DNA from 2 places in the Mesorhizobium sp. B2-4-19 genome. Region 2 is predicted to be linked to the other one. Evidence: predicted binding sites of a transcription regulator. Region 2 holds the regulator's gene; the other holds the start of a gene.
The links. The regulator PhoB, encoded in region 2, activates phosphate uptake and scavenging genes when phosphate is short. The targets are predictions, from matches to a motif close to TGTCATNNANCTGTCAT.
Positions count from the first base shown of each region.

Region 1: a site for PhoB is predicted at 5,250-5,266, ahead of FJ546_RS21390 (PhoX family phosphatase). Genes of this name have one in related genera too.

Region 1 is NZ_VFUV01000013.1:113,660-120,427, reverse strand. Features, by position in the region: gene FJ546_RS21405 (flagellar biosynthetic protein FliO) at 1-141, opposite strand, end outside; gene FJ546_RS21400 (PAS domain-containing sensor histidine kinase) at 470-3,046, shown strand; gene FJ546_RS21390 (PhoX family phosphatase) at 3,281-5,194, opposite strand; gene FJ546_RS21385 (hypothetical protein) at 5,314-5,721, opposite strand; gene urtA (urea ABC transporter substrate-binding protein) at 6,034-6,768, shown strand, end outside.
Region 2 is NZ_VFUV01000016.1:84,631-91,398, reverse strand. Features, by position in the region: gene pstS (phosphate ABC transporter substrate-binding protein PstS) at 479-1,534, shown strand; gene pstC (phosphate ABC transporter permease subunit PstC) at 1,601-2,584, shown strand; gene pstA (phosphate ABC transporter permease PstA) at 2,588-3,439, shown strand; gene pstB (phosphate ABC transporter ATP-binding protein PstB) at 3,436-4,239, shown strand; gene phoU (phosphate signaling complex protein PhoU) at 4,265-4,972, shown strand; gene phoB (phosphate regulon transcriptional regulator PhoB) at 4,994-5,683, shown strand; gene FJ546_RS23625 (ROK family protein) at 5,696-6,768, opposite strand, start outside.

The sequences.
Region 1 (6,768 bases), on a different contig from region 2:
ACCGGCGACGAACGTGCCGAAGGTCAGGTTGCGGACGAGCCTGACGATGACGAGCACGATGACCAGCAGGATCAGCGCCGCGAAGGTCCACAGGAGTGCCGCCGCATAACCAGGACCCGCCACGCTATCCAGCCACTGCATTGGTTTCCCCTGATCGGTTTTGGAAAGTGACGCGACACTAGACCGTTGCGGCTGGCCACCGCAAGTTGCCTTTCACGCATCGTGAACAGCTTGAAACACTGGGAAGGCCGGCCGGCATCATTTTTATCTGACATTTGCCGCCCGGGCCTTTTCCGGACTAGGAGAATATGATTCAACCGGCTAAAGCGCGTCGCGCTGAAGCGGATTGATGCGACGCGCTACAGGTCCTTGTATTCTTGCAGGTCGTTTTCCCAAAACCGGAGTCATTTTTGGGCGACATGCATTAGGGGCGGGTGTCGGAACATCGGACTTCACGAGCAGGGGGCATATGGCCAAGGAAGTGCGCGGCGATTTCTATCCGGTACCGATCGTCGACCAGAACACGCGACCGGGCGCGGTCACCCGGCTTATCATCTTCATCGTCGTTCTGACGGGGGCCGCGATCGTCTTCGGCCTGTTCCGCGAGCGCCTCGGCGACCCCTTCCTGCTCGGCATGCTTGGCGTCCTGGCGATGATCGGCGTCGGCTTCCTGTTTGCGACCGCGATCGGCTTCGTGCAGGTCACGCCGCGCTCGACCGGCGACGAACTGTCCAAAGCTTTCGTCGATTCGATGGCGCAGGGCCTGCTCGTGACGGACACCAAGGGTCGCGTCGTCTACGCCAACCGCGCCTATGCCGACATGACCGGAGCTTCCTCGGCCGCAGACCTCAAGACGGTCGAAGGGCTGCTTTCGGATGTTCCCGAGGCCTCGGTGACGATTTACCGGCTGGCCTCCGGCCTGCGTGACGGGCAGCCGGGCGACGGCGAGTTTCGGCTGGCGCAGTCGATCCGGCCCGGCGCCGAACCGGGCGCCCGCTGGTACCGGGCGCGCGCCCGCACCTTCAACGTTCCGGGCCAGCGCTTGCCGATGCTGGCCTGGCAACTCGCCGACATTTCGCAAGAGCGGGCCGAGCAGGAGCGTTTCTTCCTCGATCTGCAGAAGGCCATAGATCACCTTGACCACGCCCCGGCGGGCTTCTTTTCCGCCGACCAAGACGGTCGCGTCACCTACATCAACGCCACGCTCGCGGAGTGGCTGGGCATCGATCTTGCCAGCTTCACACCCGGCGCGGTGACCTTGCCGGATATCGTTGCCGGCGACGGCATGGCTTTGGTGCGCTCGGTCAAGGCCGACCCCGGCACGACGCGCAACGCGGTCATCGATCTCGATTTGACGACGATGACGGGAGAGGCGCTGCCGGTGCGCTTCATGCATCGCGTTTCGGCCAGTCGCGAAGGTGTCGGCGGTCCGACACGCACGATCGTGCTCAACCGCACGCAAGGCGAGGATGCCTCGGCCGATCTGCGCGCCTCGGAAGTGCGCTTCACCCGCTTCTTCAACTCGACGCCGATGGCGATCGCGGGAGTCGATGCCAGCGGGCGCATCCTGCGCACCAACGCCCCCTTCCTGTCGCTGTTTTCCTCGGTCGTCGACCGGGACGCCGTGGATCGCCGCGTGCGGCTCGATACGGTGATCCACGAGCGAGAGCGTCCGGCCTTTGCCGCCGCATTCGAGAAGGCCCGGCAGCGGCAGGCCGACATCGAGCCGATCGACACCGTGCTGCCCGGCAACGAGGAGCGGCACATCCGTTTCTACGTCAATGCCGTCGCCGACGGCACCGGCGGCGAGGGCGCAGAGGAATCGGCCATCGTCTACGCCGTCGAGACGACCGAGCAGAAGGCGCTCGAAGGGCAGATGGCGCAAAGCCAGAAGATGCAGGCGGTCGGGCAACTCGCGGGCGGCATCGCCCACGACTTCAACAATGTGCTGACCGCCATCATCATGGCGTCGGACCTGCTTTTGACCAATCACCGGCCGTCGGACCCGTCCTTCCCCGACATCATGAACATCAAGCAGAACGCCAATCGGGCGGCTTCACTGGTTAGGCAGTTGCTGGCCTTCTCGCGCAAGCAGACGCTGCGGCCGGAGGTGCTGAACCTCACCGACGTGCTCGCCGATCTCAGGATGCTGCTTGCCCGCCTGGTCGGCAACGACATCAAGCTGAAGATCGACCACGGCCGGGACCTGTGGCCGGTCAGGGTCGATATCGGCCAGTTCGAGCAGGTGGTGGTCAATCTGGCGGTCAATGCGCGCGACGCGATGCCCGCCGGCGGCGATCTCACCGTGCGCACCCGCAACGTCACCGCCGAGGAGTGCAAGACCTTCTCCTATCGCGAACTCGCCGCGGCCGACTATGTCGTGGTCGAGGTCGAAGACACTGGCAGCGGCATCGCGCCGGATGTGCTGAAGAAGATCTTCGAGCCGTTCTTCACCACCAAGGAGGTCGGCAAGGGCACGGGCCTTGGCCTGTCCATGGTCTACGGCATCATCAAGCAGACCGGCGGCTTCATTTTCTGCGATTCCGAGGTCGGCAAGGGATCGACCTTCCGCATCTTCCTACCGCGTCATATCGCGGAAGCGAAAAAGGCGGCCGAACCCGGGGAAACCCCGAGTGCCGCGCTGGTCAAGCCGGTCGATAGCACCAAGGACCTGTCGGGGTCAGCCACGGTGCTGCTGGTCGAGGACGAGGATGCCGTGCGCATGGGCGGCATGCGGGCGCTGACCTCGCGTGGCTATACGGTGCACGAGGCATCCTCCGGCGTCGAGGCGCTGGAAGTCTTCGAAGCCCTGGGCGGCAAGGTCGACATCGTCGTCTCGGATGTCGTCATGCCGGAAATGGACGGGCCGACCCTGCTTGGCGAGTTGCGCAAGCGCCAGCCGGATATCAAGTTTGTGTTCGTGTCCGGTTATGCCGAGGACGCATTCGCCAGGAACCTGCCGGCCGACGCGCATTTCGGCTTCCTGCCGAAGCCGTTCTCGCTCAAGCAACTGGCGACGATCGTCAAGGATATGCTGGAGTCCTAATTTAGCTTTCTCCAACGGTCTGCCTTGCACAACGCCCGACAGCGCCATGATTGCGGGCGAGAGGGCAGGCGGGCTTGGGGGAGCGGCGATTGACGCCACACATAGCGGCAGGCAAGGGCGATTACGCCGAAACGGTGCTGTTGCCGGGCCGGCAGGGGGCGCTCGGCGGCGATTGCCGTCCTCCCGGACCGCTTGCGAAGCGCGCCAGGCGCTCCGCATTTTGTCGGATATAGGTCAGGCGCCGACCGGCTGGCCGTCCTTACGTCGGATGGCGACCACTGACGGCCTCGGCGGCTGGCCGTCCTTGAAATCGGGCCACAAGGACTGTGCCTTGTCGAGCGTCTCGGCATCCTCGGACGGATGCTGGACCGAAAGGAACAGCGTCGTGCCATCCGGCGTGAAGCAAGGGCCGGTGGCCTCCGCGCCATGCGGGCAGGTGAACAGCAGCTTTGGCAAGCCACGCGCAGGGCCTTCGGTGTCGACGCCATAGACGCCGTCCGGCAGGTCGAAATCATTGGCGCCGTCGGTCGCCACCCAGAGCCGCCCGGCCGGGTCGAAGGTGATGTTGTCGGGGCAGACGAACCAGCCATTGTCCGAGGTGTCGGGGTGGAAGGTAGCCCCGACCTTGGCATCCTTGGGATTGCCGCAGAGCACGAACAGGTCCCAGGCATATTTGTCGGCGGTGTGGTCGGCCTCGATGCCGCGGCCGCCGGGCGGGATCAGTTCGACGATGTGACCCCAGAGGTTCTCGGGCCGCGTGTTGGCCGGATTGACCTTGGATTCGTCGCGCTTCTTGTTCTTGGTCATGACGGCGTAGACGCGGCCGGTAACCGGATTGGTCTCGATATCCTCCGGCCGGTCCATCGGGGTCGCACCGAGCGCGTCGGCGGCAAGGCGCGTCTTCAACAGCACTTCGGCCTGGTCGGCAAAGCCGCTCTCGGCGGTGAGCTTGCCCTGGCCGTGGAGCAGCGGCAGCCATGTCATGGAGCCGTCGGCGTCGTAACGGGCGACCGAGAGCACGCCATCATCGAGAAGGCCGTTGCCGGAAGCCGGGTTCGCCTTGTCGTAAGCCTTGTTCGAGACGTAGCGGTACATGTATTCGAAATAGTCGTCGTCGCCCATGTAGACGACGATGCGCCCGTCCTTGTTGAGGACGACCGTAGAGGCCTCATGCGACATGCGGCCAAGGGCGGTGCGTTTCACCGGCTTCGATTGCGGATCATAAGGGTCGATCTCGACCACCCAGTCGAAGCGGTTCGGCTCGTTCGGCTCCTTGTCGATGTTGAAGCGGTCATGGAAACGGCCACGGCCATAGATGTCGGAGCCATCGAAGCCGTAGCGGTCGAGAATGTCAGCGGTCGGCGCCTTTTTTGGGTCACCGCCGAACAGGTCGGAAACGCCTTCCTCGCAGGTCAGCACGGTACCCCAGGGGGTGAAGCCGCCGCTGCAATTGTAACTGGTGCCGAGCACCTTCGTGCCGGTCGCATCGGCGGAGGTCTTCATCAAGGCATGGCCGGCCACCGGTCCGGAAACGGTCATCTCGGTGTTCGCCGTGATGCGCCGGTTGAGCGGGCTGTCCACGACGGTTTGCCACTTGCCGTCCTTGAGCATGATTTCGACGATCGAGTGGCCCATCGCCGCCAGGCCAAGATCGACCTGTTCCTTGCTCATCGCCTTGCCGGCGCCGTCCTCGGTCATGCCTGGGAACATCACATTGGGCGAGATGTATTCGTTGTTGACGCAAAGCAGACCGTGGTCGGAGTTCACCGAACCTTTGGGCAGCGGCAGGAAGGCGATGTAATCGCAATTGTAGCCGAAGCGCTTGTCCTGATCGTCGGCGGCGACCTTGTTGCCGTCGAAATCCGGCATGCCGGCGACAAGCGGATCGCCCCAGCGCGCGACGATCGTGGTTTCATAGCCCTCGGCGGCGGCGTGGGTCTTGTCATAGACGCGCTTCAGTTCGGGAAAGCCGAGTGTGGAAAGTGTCGCAGCCGCATGCGTTTCGCCGGCAAACAACGAACCGACAAAGCTGCCGCCAGCGATCAGGGCGCCGGATGCCAGGCTGCCTCTCAGGAGGGTCCGGCGCGAGACGCGCTCGGCGATGATTTCGCGAATGACGGGGGAGGATGAAGACGGGAAATTGGCCATATGTCTGCCTCTCGATGTGGATGGGTGACGGCGCACCGCTGCCTATCCAGCTTCGGCAACATCCAGATGACACGAGAAGGCGGACACGGCTTGCGCGGCGGCGCCGCTCGAGGGCAGACCTACGGATTGCTCCCCCGGGTGCAGGTCGAGGCGGTGAAGGCGCCGTCGGGCTGCTTCATGATGATGTCGAAGGAGGGCGGGTTCTGGCCATCCAGCGTTGCCTGGGTCATCGACAGCGAGTTGCCGCCCGTGGTGTAGCCGCCGAGTGGGCCCAGCCAGGAGATCTCGCCGTTTGCATTCATCTGATAGTTGTAAGCCTGCGGGGCAGTCCCGAAGGTTACGGGGCCTGTATAGACGTTCCCCTTGATGGTGATGTCGCCGAGGTCGAGGAACATGCCGAGCAGGTAGACTTCGCAGTGATAGGTGCCGTCAGGCATCTTGCCGTCGCTGAAGTCGGCCCGTGCGGCGCCGGTCGCTGCCGCCAGAAGCGCTATGCCGACAAAAATGCGTGAAATCAGGGATGTCATGACGTCGCTCGGTTGAGCAGCGAGCTTGCCCTATTTTTGCGCTGTGCTGCAACATTGTCGCTCCCGCCTCGCGCGCTGAGGTCAAAATCTAGGCATTTGACGAAATTGGGCAAAAATTAGGCAGATATTATATGCACTGCGCAAATTTCTCTCAACGAATTTTTAACCGGCTCTCTTTGATTTGTTCAGTCTAATATAATAAATGCTTGATAGTGTTTGGCTATTTGCTGTTTTTCAGCATCCCGGATGCGGTTGGCATGGGTGTTGCATTGTATTGTTGCGGTGCAATCAACCAGCTTGGGAGACTTCCGTATGAGGGGTAATTTCTCGACAATAACAAAAATGTTTTCGGCGAGCGTCGTTGCCGCCGGCCTGTTGATGTCGGCTCCTGCGAGGGCGGCCGACGATACGATCAAGGTCGGTATTCTCCACTCGCTGTCGGGGACCATGGCGATTTCGGAGACGACGCTGAAGGACGCCATGCTGATGCTCATCGATGAGCAGAACGCCAAGGGCGGCCTGCTCGGCAAGAAGCTTGAAGCCGTCGTCGTCGATCCGGCTTCCAACTGGCCGCTGTTCGCCGAAAAGGCGCGCGAGCTGATTTCGAAGGACAAGGTCGCGGCGGTGTTCGGCTGCTGGACCTCGGTGTCGCGCAAGTCGGTGCTGCCGGTGTTCTCCGAGCTCGACAACATCCTGTTCTATCCCGTCCAGTATGAGGGCGAGGAAAGCGAGCGCAACGTGTTCTATACAGGTGCCGCGCCCAACCAGCAGGCCATTCCGGCGGTCGACTACCTGATGAGCGAGGATGGCGGCTCGGTGAAGCGCTGGGGGCTGGAAGGCACCGACTACGTCTATCCGCGAACCACCAACAAGATCCTCGAAGCCTATCTGAAGGCGAAGGGCGTCGCGGCCGAAGACATCATGGTCAACTACACGCCGTTCGGTTTTTCCGACTGGCAGACCGAAGTCTCGGCGATCAAGAAATTCGGCTCGGCCGGCAAGAAGACCGCCGTCGTCTCGACCGTCAACGGCGACGCCAACGTGCCG
Region 2 (6,768 bases):
GCGGATTGTGCTGCTACCCCTGCGTGCAATGCCTATGGTGCGATCGCACCATACCAAAGCCGGCGCCGAGCCGGGACAATGGCAAAATCGAATTCCGCCCTTGCAGTTACGGGCGGGAGCAGCGACCGCCGGCAACAAACAGCGTCAACCTACCCCAACGGACCTGTTTTTGGCGATGGCCCGGCCATGACACGCTCTGGCCTTGAGCAACGCGCTCCCGTCCGGATTTTCTTCATCCGAGAAAGCCCGTCGATTCCGGCGGCGGCTCCGGCCGGTGGATGGCTCAAGTCCCTGATTCCGGGCGCAAACTCGGATCAGGCCGCCGCCATCCGACGCGACCGCCTTTTGCACGGCCGGCGACGCGTTACCGGGCTGACACGAAACTGTCATGCGACTGTAATAATCCAAGGCTATTGGCCTCAGCGGGCGCTGTTAGGAATGGCGCCGAGAGACCATCTTCCGAACAGGAGCAGGCCAAATGAGACATTTCATCCGCTCGACGGCCGTTGCGATCGCAATGGCTACAGCGTCTACCTTCACCCTTTCCGCAGCCATCGCAGCTGACCTTTCCGGCGCTGGCTCGACCTTCATCTATCCGGTGTTCGCCAAGTGGGCCGACACCTACAAGAAAGACACCGGCATCGGCCTCAACTATCAGTCGATCGGTTCGGGCGGCGGCATCAAGCAGGTCATCGCCAAGACCGTGACCTTCGGCGCCACCGACAAGCCGATGTCCGACGCCGATCTGGAAAAGAACGGCCTCGTGCAGTTCCCGATGGTGATGGGCGGCATCGTGCCGATCGTCAACCTGACCGGCGTCAAGCCGGGCGAACTCGTCCTCGACGGCAAGACGCTCGCCCAGATCTATCTCGGCGCCATCACCACCTGGGACGATGCCGCGATCAAGGCGCTGAACCCCGGCCTCACCCTGCCGTCGACCGCGATCGCCGTCGTGCATCGTTCGGACGGCTCGGGCACCACCTTCAACTTCACCAACTATCTGGTGAAGCTCTCGCCCGACTGGAAGGACAAGGTCGGTTCGGACTCCGCCGTCGAATGGCCGACGGGCGTCGGCGCCAAGGGCAGCGAAGGCGTTGCCAACACCGTCAAGCAGACGGACGGCGGCATCGGCTACGTCGAATACGCCTATGCCAAGCAGAACAACCTGTCCTACTCCAAGATGCTGAACGCAGCCGGCAAGGTCGTCCAGCCGTCGCTCGAATCCTTCGGCGCTGCCGCTTCGAATGCCGACTTCAAGGGCGCCAAGAACTTCAACGTCATCATCACCAACGAGCCCGGCGACGCCACCTGGCCGATCGCTGCCTCGACCTGGGTCCTGATCCACAAGGCTCCGGATGATGCCGCTGCCACCGGCGAAGCCCTGAAGTTCTTTGCCTGGGCCTACAAGGACGGCAAGGAAACCGCCAAGGCGCTCGACTACGTCTCGATCCCCGACAGCGTCGTCGGCCTGATCAAGGCTTCGTGGAAGGCCGACATCCAGGCCGGCGGCAAGCCCGTCTACGTTGGCGAGTAACATCCTCCAAAGGAGCGCCGCACCTGCGGCGCTCCTTTTCCTTCAACTGAAAGAGCCGAGCTTGACATGAGCGCTGTCCAGGAAGCCTTGCCAGCCGTTAGAAGTTCGCGCGACGCCACCGTTCGACGGTTCGCGCTGACCGACGCAATCTTCCAGGCGACAACCCGCGCCGCCGCGATATTGGTGCTGGTCCTGCTCGGCGGCGTTGCGATCTCGCTGTTTGCCGGTTCCTGGCAAGCCCTGTCGACCTTCGGCTTTTCCTTCCTGACCAGCGAAAGCTGGAACCCGGTGACGGAGAAGTTCGGCGCCCTGGCACCGATCTACGGCACCATCATCACCTCGGCCATCGCCATCCTGATCGCCGTGCCGCTTGGCATCGGCATCGCCATCTTCCTCACCGAGCTTTGCCCACGCCCGCTGCGGCGTCCGATCGGCATGGCGGTTGAACTGCTGGCCGGCATCCCTTCGATCATCTATGGCATCTGGGGCCTGTTCGTGCTGGCGCCGTTTCTGCAGACGACGGTGCAGCCCTTCATCATCAGCGTGTTCCACGGCATTCCGGGCCTCAACAGCCTGTTCGCAGGCCCTCCTTACGGCATCGGCCTGCTGACCTCGGCGATGATCCTGGCCATCATGATCCTGCCTTTCATCACCTCCATCACCAAGGACGTCTTCGACACGGTGCCGTCGGTGCTGAAGGAATCGGCCTATGGCATCGGCTGCACGACCTGGGAGGTCACGCGCCGGGTCGTCATTCCCTACACCCGCATCGGCATCATGGGCGGCATCATGCTCGCCCTCGGCCGCGCGCTCGGTGAAACGATGGCGGTGACCTTCGTCATCGGCAACGCGCACCGCATCTCGACGTCGCTGTTTGCGCCGGCAACGACCATCTCGGCGACCATCGCCAACGAATTCACCGAAGCGGTCGGCGATCTCTACACCTCCTCGCTGGTCGCGCTCGGCCTGATCCTGTTCGTTATCACCTTCCTGATCCTTGCCATCGCCCGCTACATGCTGATGCGCATCGACGCCCGCACGGGAGCCTGACCGATGTCGACAGCCGCATCGCTTCACCAGAGCCGCAAGCGCAAGAACGGCGTGATGATGGCGCTGTGCGTCGTCTCTGCCGGCATCGGCCTTGCCTGGCTGGCGTTGATCCTTGGCGCCTTGCTCTACAAGGGCCTGGCCGGCGTCTCCCTCTCGGTCTTCACGGAAATGACACCGCCGCCCGGCGACGCCGGCGGCCTGCTCAACGCCATCTACGGCAGCATCATGATGACCATCATCGGCATCATCGTCGGCACGCCGATCGGCGTGCTGGCCGGTACCTATATGGCCGAATATGGCCGCTTCTCGAAGCTCACCACGGTGGTGCGCTTCATCAACGACATCCTTCTGTCGGCGCCGTCGATCATCATCGGCCTGTTCGTCTATGAGCTGATGGTGCGGCCGATGGGGCATTTCTCGGCGATCGCCGGTGCCGTAGCACTCGCCATCCTGGTCATCCCCGTCGTCGTGCGCACCACCGAGGACATGCTCAACCTGGTGCCCAACGCCTTGCGCGAAGCCGGCACCGCGATCGGCGCGCCGCGCTGGGTGGTCATCCGCTCGGTTGCCTATCGTGCCGCGCTTTCGGGCATCGTCACCGGCATATTGCTGGCCATCGCCCGCATCTCCGGCGAGACCGCACCGCTTCTTTTCACGGCGCTGAACAACCAGTTCTGGTCGAGCAATCTCAACGCGCCGATGGCCAGCCTGCCGGTCACCATCTTCCAGTTCGCTCTCAGCCCCTATGAGGAATGGCAGCAGCTGGCCTGGACCGGTGCACTCATAATCACATTGACGGTTCTCGCGCTCAGCATCCTTGCGCGCAGCCTGACCGGACGCAGAGAGGACAAATGAGCCAGATGTTGTCTCCAGACATGACGATCGCCGCCGAGGCGGTGACCAAGGCCAAGATCGAGGTCAAGAACCTCAACTTCTACTACGGCCAGTCGAAGGCGCTGAAGGATATCACGCTGTCGCTGCCCGAGCGCAGCGTCACCGCCTTCATCGGCCCGTCGGGTTGCGGAAAGTCGACGCTGCTGCGCGTCTTCAACCGCATCTACGAGCTTTATCCCAAGCAGACCGCCGAGGGCCAGGTGCTGCTCGACGGCCAGAACGTTCTCGACCGCTCGCAGGACCTCAACCTGCTGCGCACCAAGATCGGCATGGTGTTCCAGAAGCCGACGCCGTTCCCGATGTCGATCTACGAGAACATCGCTTTCGGCGTCAGGCTCTACGAGAAGATCAGCAAGGCCGAGATGGACGGCCGTGTCGAGCAGGCGCTCAAGCGCGCGGCACTGTGGACCGAGGTCAAGGACAAGCTCAATGCCAGCGGCCTTAGCCTGTCGGGCGGCCAACAGCAGCGGCTGTGCATCGCCCGCACCGTGGCGGTGAAGCCTGAAGTCATCCTGCTCGACGAGCCGGCCTCGGCGCTCGACCCGCTGTCGACCGCCAAGATCGAGGAACTGATCGACGAGTTGCAGGCCGACTACACGATCGTCATCGTCACCCACAACATGCAGCAGGCGGCGCGCGTCTCGAAGCAGACCGCCTTCATGTATCTGGGCGAACTGGTCGAATTCGACCGTACCGAGAAGATCTTCACGTCGCCTCGCGAGAAGCGCACGCAAGACTACATCACTGGCCGCTTCGGCTGATCGCACGCATACGAGGACCAGGATCATGGCCGAACACACAGTCGCAGCCTTCGACGAGGATCTCGGACAGATCAGCAGGCTGATCAGCGACATGGGCGACCTTGCCGGCTCGATGGTCGGCGGCGCCACCAAGGCGCTGCTGAACTCCGACAATGCGCTCGCCCAGCGCGTCGTCTCCGACGACGCCATCATGGATGCGCGCCAGCGCGAGCTCGACGACCGCGCCATCACGCTGATCGCCAAGCGCCAGCCGATGGCCGACGATCTGCGCCATGTCGTCGGCTCGATCCGCATGGCCGGCGACCTCGAACGCATTGGCGACCTTGCCAAGAACATCGCCAAGCGCGTCGGTACTGTAGGCCTCAGCGCCACGCCGCGCGACCTGTCGCATTCCATCGACGCCATGGCGCAGCTGGTGCTGATCCAGGTGCAGGGCGTCATCGAGGAGTATGCGGCGCGCGATGCCGCGGCACTGGCGAAGCTGCGCGCCGACGACGAGCGCATCGACGTCAAATACACTTCCGTCTTCCGCGAACTGCTGACCTATATGATGGAAGATCCGCGCAACATCACGGCTTGCACGCATCTGTTGTTCTGCGCCAAGAATCTCGAACGCATCGGCGACCACGTGACCAACATCGCCGAGAATGCGTACTATGTCCTGACCGGCACGCAGCTGCCCGCCAACCGTCCAAAACAGGACGAGACGGCGATGTCGGCGCCGGCGGCCTGAGAGCGCAGGGGTAACCAATCGATGATCGCACCACGCATCATGGTGGTGGAGGACGAGGAGCCGCTCGGCGTGCTCCTCCGCTACAATCTGGAATCGGAGGGTTACCAGGTCGAGGTGGTGACACGCGGCGACGAAGCCGAAATCCGCCTGCAGGAGAACGTGCCCGACCTCCTCGTGCTCGACTGGATGGTGCCGGCGGTATCCGGCATCGAACTCTGCCGGCGGTTGCGAATGCGGCCCGAGACCGAGCGGCTGCCGATCATCATGCTGACCGCGCGGGGCGAGGAAAGCGACCGTGTACGTGGGCTTTCCACCGGCGCCGACGACTATCTGGTCAAGCCGTTCTCGACGCCGGAATTCATGGCCCGCGTCAAGGCGCTGCTGCGCCGCGCCAAGCCGGAAGTGCTGTCGAGCGTGCTCAAGGTCGGCGATATCGTGCTCGACCGTGAATCGCACCGGGTCTACCGCAAGAAGAGCGAGATCCGGCTCGGGCCGACCGAATTCCGCCTGCTCGAATTCATGATGCGCCATCCCGGCCGCGTGTTCTCGCGCAGCCAGCTGCTCGACAATGTCTGGGGCGAGACGATCTACATCGACGAGCGCACCGTGGACGTGCATGTCGGCCGGTTGCGCAAGGCGGTCAACAATGGCCGCATGCCGGATGTCATCCGCACCATCCGTGGGGCGGGCTACGCGATCCGCGAGGATTGAGCACGACCTGACTCAGGCAACGTTTTTCTTCGCGGCGGGGCCTGCTTTCGTTTGCACGCCGGGCGCGAAAATCTCCTGGTCGACGAAGGTCAGCGCGCGCATGGCGCAACCTTCGCGGATCAGCGGCAGTTCGTTCGGTTCGGTGTCGAAGGAGATCGATTCCGAGTGCTGGCCACCGGCGGTCTGGGCGATCGCCTCGCGCAATGCCGGCTCGATCAGGTCGAAGGCGGCGGCGCTGACGCCGACCATGGCGACGGGCGCGGGATCGATCAGCGCGAACAGGCTGCCGAGGCCGTAACCCAGCGCCTCGCCGGCCTTGCGATAGGCTTCGCGCTCGGGCCCGTCCCGTTCCCGTGCCGTCGTGGCCAGCGCCCGCATCTGCGCGTCGCTGACATCGGCCACAGGCTCGGTGTCCTCGCTGAGCTGCCTGGCATTGCGCCAGATGGCGTAATTGCCGGCATAGGCCTCGACACAGCCGCGCCGTCCGCAGCGGCAGAGCGCGCCGCCGGGCCGATGGATCATGTGGCCGAACTCGCCGCCCGAGGAATGGGTGCCGGTGAACAGCTCGCCCTTCAGCACCAGCCCCATGCCGATGCCGTGCGAAAGCAGGATGGCGATGAAGTCGTCGCGGTAGCGCTCGGGATCGCGCCTGCGCAGCGCCACCGCCATCATGTTGCAGTCGTTTTCCATGGTGGCGGGGATGCCGAACTCGGCTTCGAGTATGTCGGCGAAGGCGATGTCGGTCTGCGGCGTGATCGGCGACCACAGCATCGCCCGGGCCTCGGTATCGGTGATGCCCTGGATCGCCAGCGCGATGCGGGCGACGCTGCGCACGTCAATGTCGGGATCCTCGAGGCGCCGCCTTACGATGGCCACGCATTCGCCGATCAGCGCCTCGCGCGACATGGTCAGCGTGTCCAGCCGGCGCTGTTCTTCCGATATCACCTGGCCGGCATAGTCGATGACTGCGACCGACAGGAAATTCAGCGACAGCACCACGGTCATCACAGCCGCGGCCTCCGGATTGAGGCCGAGCCCGACCTGCGGCCTGCCGCGTTTCAGCGCGCCGGCCTCGCTCGGCTTGC